Regions from separate parts of the Aeromicrobium fastidiosum genome, predicted to be linked through region 4. Evidence: predicted binding sites of a transcription regulator. Region 4 holds the regulator's gene; each other region holds the start of a gene.
The links. Region 4 encodes LexA, which represses DNA repair genes until DNA is damaged. Its sites were predicted from a motif close to TCGAACANNTGTTCGA; they were not measured.
Positions count from the first base shown of each region.

Region 1: JOF40_RS18615 (HNH endonuclease signature motif containing protein) is a predicted target of LexA. The motif match lies at 1,259-1,274, and genes of this name have one in related genera.
Region 2: JOF40_RS08030 (HNH endonuclease signature motif containing protein) is a predicted target of LexA. The motif match lies at 999-1,014, and genes of this name have one in related genera.
Region 3: imuA' (DnaE2-dependent mutagenesis accessory factor ImuA') is a predicted target of LexA. The motif match lies at 1,018-1,033, and genes of this name have one in related genera.

Region 1 covers NZ_JAGIOG010000001.1:3,731,426-3,733,625, forward strand. Annotated here, with positions in the region: gene JOF40_RS18600 (PHP domain-containing protein) at 1-57, opposite strand, end outside; gene JOF40_RS18605 (pentapeptide repeat-containing protein) at 67-873, opposite strand; gene JOF40_RS18610 (acylphosphatase) at 899-1,165, shown strand; gene JOF40_RS18615 (HNH endonuclease signature motif containing protein) at 1,297-2,200, shown strand, end outside.
Region 2 covers NZ_JAGIOG010000001.1:1,621,432-1,623,631, forward strand. Annotated here, with positions in the region: gene JOF40_RS08030 (HNH endonuclease signature motif containing protein) at 1-974, opposite strand, end outside; gene JOF40_RS08035 (serine/threonine-protein kinase) at 1,114-2,200, opposite strand, start outside.
Region 3 covers NZ_JAGIOG010000001.1:2,520,204-2,522,403, reverse strand. Annotated here, with positions in the region: gene JOF40_RS12495 (DNA polymerase Y family protein) at 1-333, opposite strand, end outside; gene imuA' (DnaE2-dependent mutagenesis accessory factor ImuA') at 333-1,007, opposite strand; gene JOF40_RS12485 (dipeptide ABC transporter ATP-binding protein) at 1,200-2,200, opposite strand, start outside.
Region 4 covers NZ_JAGIOG010000001.1:2,815,058-2,817,257, forward strand. Annotated here, with positions in the region: gene galE (UDP-glucose 4-epimerase GalE) at 1-696, shown strand, start outside; gene lexA (transcriptional repressor LexA) at 710-1,435, opposite strand; gene JOF40_RS13950 (SDR family oxidoreductase) at 1,519-2,200, shown strand, end outside.

The DNA of each region.
Region 1 (2,200 bases), 920 kb from region 4:
CCGCTCGAGCCAGAACGCGATCTCCTTCAGAGCGTCGACGGCGCCGAGGTCCTCCATGCTTCGACCCTACGGCGACGCGACCCAGTGCGCCGGACGCCGCAGTGCCGGCGGTATGCGCGTCGCCGCATCGCCCTGCGCCGACGACACCTGCGTCTGGGTGAGGAAGAGGCAGTCCGTCAGGTCAGCACCATCGAGCCGGGCGTCACGCAGGTCGGCACCCAGCAGGTCGGACGACCTGAGGTCGGCGTCGCGCAGATCGGCGGCGATCAGCAACGCGCCACGGAAGTCCGCGCCGCGCAGCCGGGCACCCCGCCGCTTCGCACCGAGCATGGCCGCACCACGGTGGTCGGGGCCGTCGTGCGGTTCTCGAACCAGGGCACTGGCTTGCTGCAGCACCGGGGACACCCGATCGCGGTGCGCCGGCAGGTCGATCCCGTCGAGGACGTCGGCATCGGCCTGTGTCAGCTCGACGGTGCTCTCGCGGAGGCGTGCGATCTTGTCGCGCAGCGTCGCCGCCTCCGGCCGCGCGGCGGCCTCGGCGAGGTACCAGAGCATCTCGTGCAGCTGCCGCATGATCGGCAGCGCAGCGAACATCGCCGCCGAGGTTTCGGGGGCCTCGCGCCAGCTCATGCCGCCGAAGGTCACCTGCGAGACCTGTTGACCGGCACCGAAGCAGTCGTACACGGTGCACCCGCGGTAGCCGACGTCGCGCAGCGTCGCGTGGATCGAGCAGCCGAAGCCGTCGTCGAGGTTGACGCAGGGCTCACCGGCGTCCTTGTCGACCGGGAAGTCGGCCGACCGCTCGAACGCGAGGGCGACGCAGCACAGCCCGAAGCAGCTGCCGCAGTCGGCGACGAGCTCGAGTCGATCCACCGGGCGAGCCTAATACGGTGGTCCCATGACTCGTCGTCACGTCTTCGTCCGCGGGACCGTGCAGGGCGTCTTCTTCCGCGCATCCTGCCAGCAGGAGGCGGCTCGCATCGGCGTCGCCGGCTGGGTCGCGAACCGTCCGGACGGATCCGTCGAGGCAGTGTTCGAGGGCGCGGACGAGGCGGTCAACCGCATGGTGTCGTGGTGCCGCTCGGGTCCTCCCCGAGCCGCTGTCGACGACGTCGAGGTGGTCGACGAGGAGCCTCGAGGCGACTCCGGCTTCGAGGTGCGCTGATCACACCTGCCGACGGCGAGAAGCACTTTCCGCCGCCCTTGCAGGCAATTCGGGACCTTCGTCCCTTGGATGCGCCGCTACTCTTGGGTAGAGTCGAACATACGTTCTAGTCGTCTATCCGGGGTCCGCGCATGTTGATCGAGCAGCTGTCCAGCCTGACCGATGAGGTCGCTGCGCTCGAACCGTGGACGTTGACCGGCGCGGAGGTGCGTGAGGTGATCGCTGCGGTGCAGACGACTCGCACCGCGTTGGACGCTGTCATGTCACGCCTGGCCGGGTGTGCCGATGACATGGGGTTGCCGAAGGACGACGGTGCGTCGTCGACCACAGCGTGGTTGGCGAATTCGGCGAACATCACGAAGGGTGCTGCGTCCAAGCTGGTCGGGATGGCGAAGGTCACCGGCGAGCGTACTGAGTCGACCCGTGCCGCGTGGGCGTCCGGTCAGCTCAGCACTGAGCAGGCCTCGATCATCATGAAAGCCATCGCCGCGTTGCCGGACTGGTGCGGCGACGTCGAGCGTGGTGACGCCGAAGCCCACCTCATCGCGTTGGCCGCCGAGCATGACCTCGATGGGTTGCAGCGTCTGGCGAACCGGGTGCTCGAAGTCATCGACCCCGACGGATTCGACGAACACCTCGGCGAACAACTCCGCGCGCAGGAAGAACGGGCCCGTGCCCGCACCAGGTTCCAGATGGGCCGGCGTGGTGACGGCACCACCCACGGGTCCTTCGTCGTGCCCGACACCGACGCCGACACCCTCAGAGCAGCGATCGAAGGAATCATCGCCCCACGCCGCAACCAGTTGGCTGCCGAATCGTTCGGCATGGGAGCCGACGACTGGGCCGGCCTGCCCCGCGATCAGAAGATGGGCCACGCCTTCACCGAGCTCATCAACCACCTACCCACCGACGCGCTACCTCTGGCCGGGGGTCTCGCGGCGACCGTCGCGGTGATGGTCGACGTCGACGACCTCCGCACAGGTCAAGGCACCGCGACCACCACCTCGGGCACCACGATGTCCGCGACCAAAGCCC
Region 2 (2,200 bases), 1.2 Mb from region 4:
CCCAGATCGATGACGCGTTTGGAACTGTCGAGGTACATCGCGACCAAATTGGCGTTGCACGCCAACCTCTGTGCTTTGGTCGCGGACATCCTGGTGCCGGACGTGGTGGTGGCGGTGCCTTGACCTGTGCGGAGGTCGTCGACGTCGACCATCACCGCGACGGTCGCCGCCAAGCCCCCGGCCAGGGGCAGGGCTTCTGTGGGTAGGTGGTTGATGAGCTCGGTGAAGGCGTGGCCCATCTTCTGATCGCGGGGCAGGCCGGCCCAGTCGTCGGCACCCATGCCGAACGATTCGGCAGCCAACTGGTTGCGGCGTGGGGCGATGATCCCCTCGATCGCTGCTCTGAGGGTGTCGGCGTCGGTGTCGGGCACGACGAAGGACCCGTGGGTGGTGCCGTCACCACGCCGGCCCATCTGGAACCTGGTGCGGGCACGGGCCCGTTCTTCCTGCGCGCGGAGCTGTTCGCCGAGGTGTTCGTCGAATCCGTCGGGGTCGATGACCTCGAGCACCCGGTTCGCCAGCCGCTGCAACCCATCGAGGTCATGCTCGCCGGCCAACGCGATGAGGTGGGCTTCGGCGTCACCACGCTCGACGTCGCCGCACCAGTCCGGCAACGCGGTGATGGCTTTCATGATGATCGAGGCCTGCTCAGTGCTGAGCTGACCGGACGCCCACGCGGCACGGGTGGCCTCAGTACGCTCGCCGGTGACCTTCGCCATCCCGACCAGCTTGGACGCAGCACCCTTGGTGATGTTCGCCGAGCTCGCCAGCCACGCTGTCGTCGACGTCGCACCGTCGTCCTTCGGCAGCCCCATGTCATCGGCACACCCGGCCAGGCGCGACATGACAGCGTCCAACGCGGTGCGAGTCGTCTGCACCGCCGCGATCACCTCACGCACCTCGGCCGAAGTCAACGTCCATGGCTCGAGCGCAGCGACCTCATCGGTCAGGCTGGACAACTGCTCGATCAACATGCGACGTACCCCAGAGTGGATCAATAGAACGTATGTTCGACTCTACGCAAGAGTAGCGGCGCGAAACAGGGCCTAAAGTCCCGAAATCACCGTCGTTGCAGGCGGAGGGGATCACCCGCGACGGGACGCCGTCGTTCGACTACGGCTTCTTGGGTCCTTTGTCGTCCTTCTTGTCGCCCGGCCCACCGGCAGCGGGACCGGCGTCGTCGGCGGGCTCCGTCGGGGTCGTCTCGGACGGCGGGGCGGTGGTCTCGGGAGCCTCCTTCGCGACGGTCAGGATGACAGTGCTGCCGGGCTCCACGGAGCCCGATGGCGACACTCCGGTGACGGTGCCGGCGGGAGCGGGCGAGGTCTCTTCCTCGCGCCGGACGGACAGCCCGAGCTGCTTGAGCTGGTCGGCCGCGTCGTCGTAGGTCAGCCCGATGAGGGAGTTGCGGTCGACCGTGACGTCGTCGGGCTCCTCGCTCGACTGGGTGGGCTCGGGCGTCTCCGACGGTGTCGGATCGTCGGTCGGCGAGTCGCTGGTCGCTGTCGTGCTGCCGGGATCGGCCGGGTCGTCGTCCCCGCCGAGTGCCTGTGCCCCCAACACGGCAGCGAGCACCAGCAGCACCGCGATGACGGCCAGCACGATCCAGTGCGACGACCTCCGCTCGCGCTCGTCAGCTCCCGACGGGGGCGGGAGGACGGGCGGAGCCACTGGGGCCGTGGGAGCCGCCGTGGGCGGTGGAGGGGGAGCGGCAGCGGCCGGCTGGACGGTCGTCGCCTGCGCGGCAGGCGGAATCGCGGACGTCACCGGAGGGACGATCTGCGTGGCCGGGGACGTCTCGGCGTTCGCGAGCGACGCCACGATCGCGGCGCTCGACGGACGGTCGTCGGGCTCCTTCTGCGTCAGTGACGTGATGAGGGTGCGCAGCGCCGCCGGCACCGAGTCGTCCAGCGGGGGCAGGTCCGTCGTCAGCTGCGCCATCGCGGTGGCGACGGCGGTGTCACGGCGGAAGGGCGAGACCCCAGTGAGGCAGTGGTAGGCCACGATGCCGAGGGAGTACAGGTCGGAGCGGGCGGTCGCCGGTCGTCCCGCCGCCTGCTCGGGGCTGAAGTACTCGGCGGTGCCGATGATCGAACCGGTCGCCGTCAGCGGCTCGCTCCCGGCCGACCAGGCGATGCCGAAGTCGACCAGCACCGCGCGGCCCTGGGGCGTCACGACGATGTTGGACGGCTTGAGGTCG
Region 3 (2,200 bases), 290 kb from region 4:
CTCGGCCTCGCCGCCGTAGAACCTGGCCGGCACCTCGAGCGCGCACAGGCCCGGACGCAGCGGGGCGACCCCGGGGCTGAGCTGCTCGATCGCGGTGAGCACCGCCTCGAAGGCCCGGGCGTCGACGTCGGGGTGGTGCTCGTGCAGCACCAGCTCGGGGCACCGCGACTGGGCGTCACGCCGCCGCATGCCCCGGCGGACGCCCTCGGCGCGGGCCGCCTGCGAGCAGGCCAGCACCGACCCCTTGTCGAGCACCGCGGCCGGGACGGAGGCCGGGCCGCCGACCGCGACGATCGGCCAGTCGGGTGCCCACAGCACCATCGTGCGGCTCACTACGACACGCTCCGCAGGTGCGTCGGGGCGTCGGACGATGTGGACGCGGCGACGTCCTCGACCTGCCGGATGGCCTGGTCGGCGTCGGGCATCCACAGCTGCCGGCGGCGGGCCGGGGCGGCTCCCCCACGACGCACCTCGACCGTGGCGCGTCGTGCCTGCAGGTGGCCGTGGCCCCTGCCAACGCCGACCCACTCGACGTCGCACATCGAGAGCCGGGCCTCGCTGCGGGGCCAGTCGCCGTGGGCGATCAGGATGCCTCCGCGCTGCCGCAGCCGGGCGGCGATGCGGCTGACGTCCTTGGCTGCCACGTGGGCCGGGGCTCGCAAGACCACGACCCCCAGGACGTCGATCAGCGCCGCGGTGACCTCGAGCCACGCCTCGCCCGGATCGGGCACCAGGATCGTGCGACGCAGCTCGACGCCCGCGGCGGCAGCGGCCTCGAGCCCCAGCTCGGCAGTGCCCACGACCCCGCACCACGCCCCGTCGGCCGACGGACCGGCCATGAGCGCGACCGCCAGGCTCATTGAGTCGACCGAGTAGGTCGACCCCGCCTGCAGCTGCAGCAGGCCTGCGAAGGCAGGGTGCGTGGCGACCGGCTGGGCGGCGGGCCGACCCTGCATCTGGTCGACCCTCGCCCGCAGCTCGCTGAGGGTGGGGGCGGCGACGTTCACCCGTCCATGATCGAACATCTGTTCGAACGAGTCAATCTCGTGGCGGCCTCGTCCCAGGGGGCGGACAGCCCCTCGTCACCGGGCCCGCGAGTGGCGCATTCCGGTGCGCGAGTGGCGCAATCTGGTCAGACACGCCGTCTCAAGAAGACCAGACTGCACCACTCGCGGGATGCCTCGCGGAATCCGGAGCGGTCAGGCGCCGAGGCGGATCGAGCCTCCGGGGATCGCGTCGAGCAGACGACGCGTGTACTCCTCGGCCGGGTTGTCGAACACCTGCGAGACCGGCGCGGCCTCGACGACCTTGCCGTTCTGCATGACCAGGACGTCGTCGGCGATCTGCCGCACGACCGCGAGGTCGTGGGTGATGAACAGATAGCTGAGCCCGAGCTCGGCCTGCAGGTCGTTGAGCAGCTCGAGGATCTGCGCCTGCACCAGGACGTCGAGCGCCGAAACGGCCTCGTCGCAGATCACGACCTCAGGGTCGAGGGCCAGGGCCCGGGCGATCGCCACGCGCTGACGCTGACCGCCCGAGAGCTCACCCGGATAGCGCGACATGACGGTCGTCGGCAGCGAGACCTTGTCGAGCAGGTCGCGGACCTTGGCCTCGCGCTCCTTCTTGGTGCCGATGCCATGCGTGCGCAGCGGCTCCTCGATCGACTGGTAGATGGAGTACAACGGATCCAGCGAGGCGTACGGGTTCTGGAAGACCGGCTGCATCTGACGACGAAGCCTCAGGTGCTCGGCCCGCCCCTTGAGCTCGCGCACGTTCTTGCCGTCGAAGATCACGTTGCCGGACGTGGGGGGCAACAGGTCCAGCACCATGCGAGCCACCGTGGACTTGCCGGAGCCCGACTCCCCCACGATGGCCGTGGTGGTGCCGCGACGCAGGCGGAACGAGACGTCCTCGACGGCTGCGAAATCGATCTTGTCCCACGGCTTGGCACCCCGGAGCGTGAACACCTTGGTGAGGTTCTCGGCGACCAGGATGTCGTCGCGCCCCTCCCCCAGGGCCGTCTCGCTCACGGCCACCTCGGCCGCGATCTCGGCAGCCGTCTGGACCGCCTGCTCGCGCACCTCGGCCCGAGCGCTAACCGATGACAACCTCTGCGAGGCCAACGAGGGCGCATGCGACACGAGGCGCTTGGTGTAGGGATGCTGGGGATCCTGCAGGATCTCGCGGGCCGGGCCGGACT
Region 4 (2,200 bases):
GAGCAGAACGTGCAGGGCACGGTCGCGGTGCTGCAGGCCATGCAGGAGTCGGGCGTCGACAACATCGTGTTCTCGTCGAGCGCTGCGGTGTACGGCACGCCCGATGTCGACCTCGTGACCGAGACGACGCCGACCGCGCCGGAGTCGCCCTACGGCGAGACCAAGCTGATCGGTGAGTGGCTGCTGCGCGATGCTGCACGCGCCTCAGGGCTGCACCACACCTCGCTGCGCTACTTCAACGTCGTCGGGTCGGCGGTGCCGCACCTGTACGACACCAGCCCGCACAACCTCTTTCCGCTGGTCATCGAGGCGCTGCTCGAGGGACGCACGCCCCGCATCAACGGAGCCGACTACCCGACCGCCGACGGCACCTGCGAGCGCGACTACATCCACGTCGCGGATCTCGCTGACGCACACGTCGTCGCGGCGCGCCGGCTGCTCGCAGGGGAGCCGGTCGAGCCGGTCTACAACCTGGGCAGCGGCGACGGCGTCTCGGTGCGTCAGATCATGGATGCCGTGGCGCGGGCGACGGGCATCGACTTCGAGCCCGAGATCGGCGAGCGCCGTCCCGGTGATCCGGCGCGCATCGTCGCCTCCGGCGAACTGGCGTCGCGAGACCTCGGCTGGACGATGCGCCACTCGATCGACGACATGGTGCGCAGCGCCTGGGAGGCGCGTCACGCCCACCCGGCCTGAGCGGCCTCCTGCCTCAGACCCGGCGGATGACGGCGGTGACCTTGCCCAGGATCGTGGCGTGGGTGCCGTCGATGGGGGAGTAGTCGTCGTTGTGCGGCAGCAGCCAGACCTGGCCGTTCTTGCGCTGGAAGGTCTTGACCGTGGCCTCGCCGTCGAGCATCGCCGCGACGATCTCGCCGTTCTCGGCGTCGGGCTGCTGCCGGATGACGACGTAGTCGCCGCTGCAGATCGCCGCGTCGATCATCGAGTCGCCGGAGACCTCGAGCATGAACAGCGTGCCGTCGCCGACCAGCGACTTGGGCATCGGGAAGATCTCCTCGACGCGCTGCTCGGCCAGGATCGGTCCGCCGGCGGCGATGCGTCCGACCATCGGGATGTTGACCGCCGTCGGGGCCGCATCGTTGATGCCGGTCTCGTCGATGTGCCCGTCGTCGGGCGTGGCGCTCATGGACCGGCGAGCCGCCATGACGTCGGGCAGGAAGATCTCGAGCGCCCGGGGACGGTTGGGATCGCGCTTGACGTAGCCGAGCGCCTCGAGGGCACGCAGTTGGTGGGCGACCGACGAGGTGCTGGTCAGACCGACCGCGGCACCGATCTCACGCATGCTGGGCGGGTAGCCGCGCTTCTCGATCTCGTCGCGCAGGAACTCCAGCACCTTGCGCTGGCGGGCGGTGAGCCCGGAGGAGTCGGCGGGGCCGTCGGGCAGCTCGGTGACGTCTGCGGTGCGCTCATCGGTCATGGCCCGACCCTAGCCCGCGCAGGGGGGTCAGTTCAAACATATGTTCGATGGCGTGTCGCCGGCGTGTCGCCTACCTTGGCGCGATGCCCCCGTCCCGCACGACACCCACACGTCCCCGTTCCGCCGTCGTGACGGGAGCCGCCCGCGGCATCGGACGGGCGACGGCCGTTGAGCTGGTGCGCCTCGGCTACGAGGTCGTCGTCAGCGATCTTGACGCCGTCGGTGCCGCCGCGACGGCCGCCGAGATCGGTGCCCACTCAGGGATGGCGCTCGACGTGCGAGACCCCGACGCCAATCGGCAGGTCGCGGCCGTGGCGAGGGACATCGCGCCCCTCGGGGCCTGGGTCTGCAACGCGGGCGTCGCCTTCGACAGCGATCTGGTCGACCTGACCGACGGTCAGGTGCGGCTGAGCGTCGACGTCAACGTGCTGGGCGTCATGTGGGGAATGCGCGCCGCGGCGGACGTGTTCCGCGACCAGGCGGCGATCGGCGTACGGGGCGGCGAGATCGGCGTCGTCGCATCGCTCAGCGCCCACGCGCCCGTCCCCAACCTCAGCGTCTACGCGGCGACCAAGGCGGCGGTGCTGTCGTTGACGACATCGGTCGCGTCCGAGCTGCGCGCCGACGGCATCCGCGTCCACGCGGTGTGCCCCGACGGCGTCGCGACGGCGATGGTCGACGGCTTCGACGTGCACGGCGGCACGCGTGCGATCCTCGCCGCCGGCGTCATGCTGACGCCCGAGCAGGTCGCCCGCGAGCTCGTCG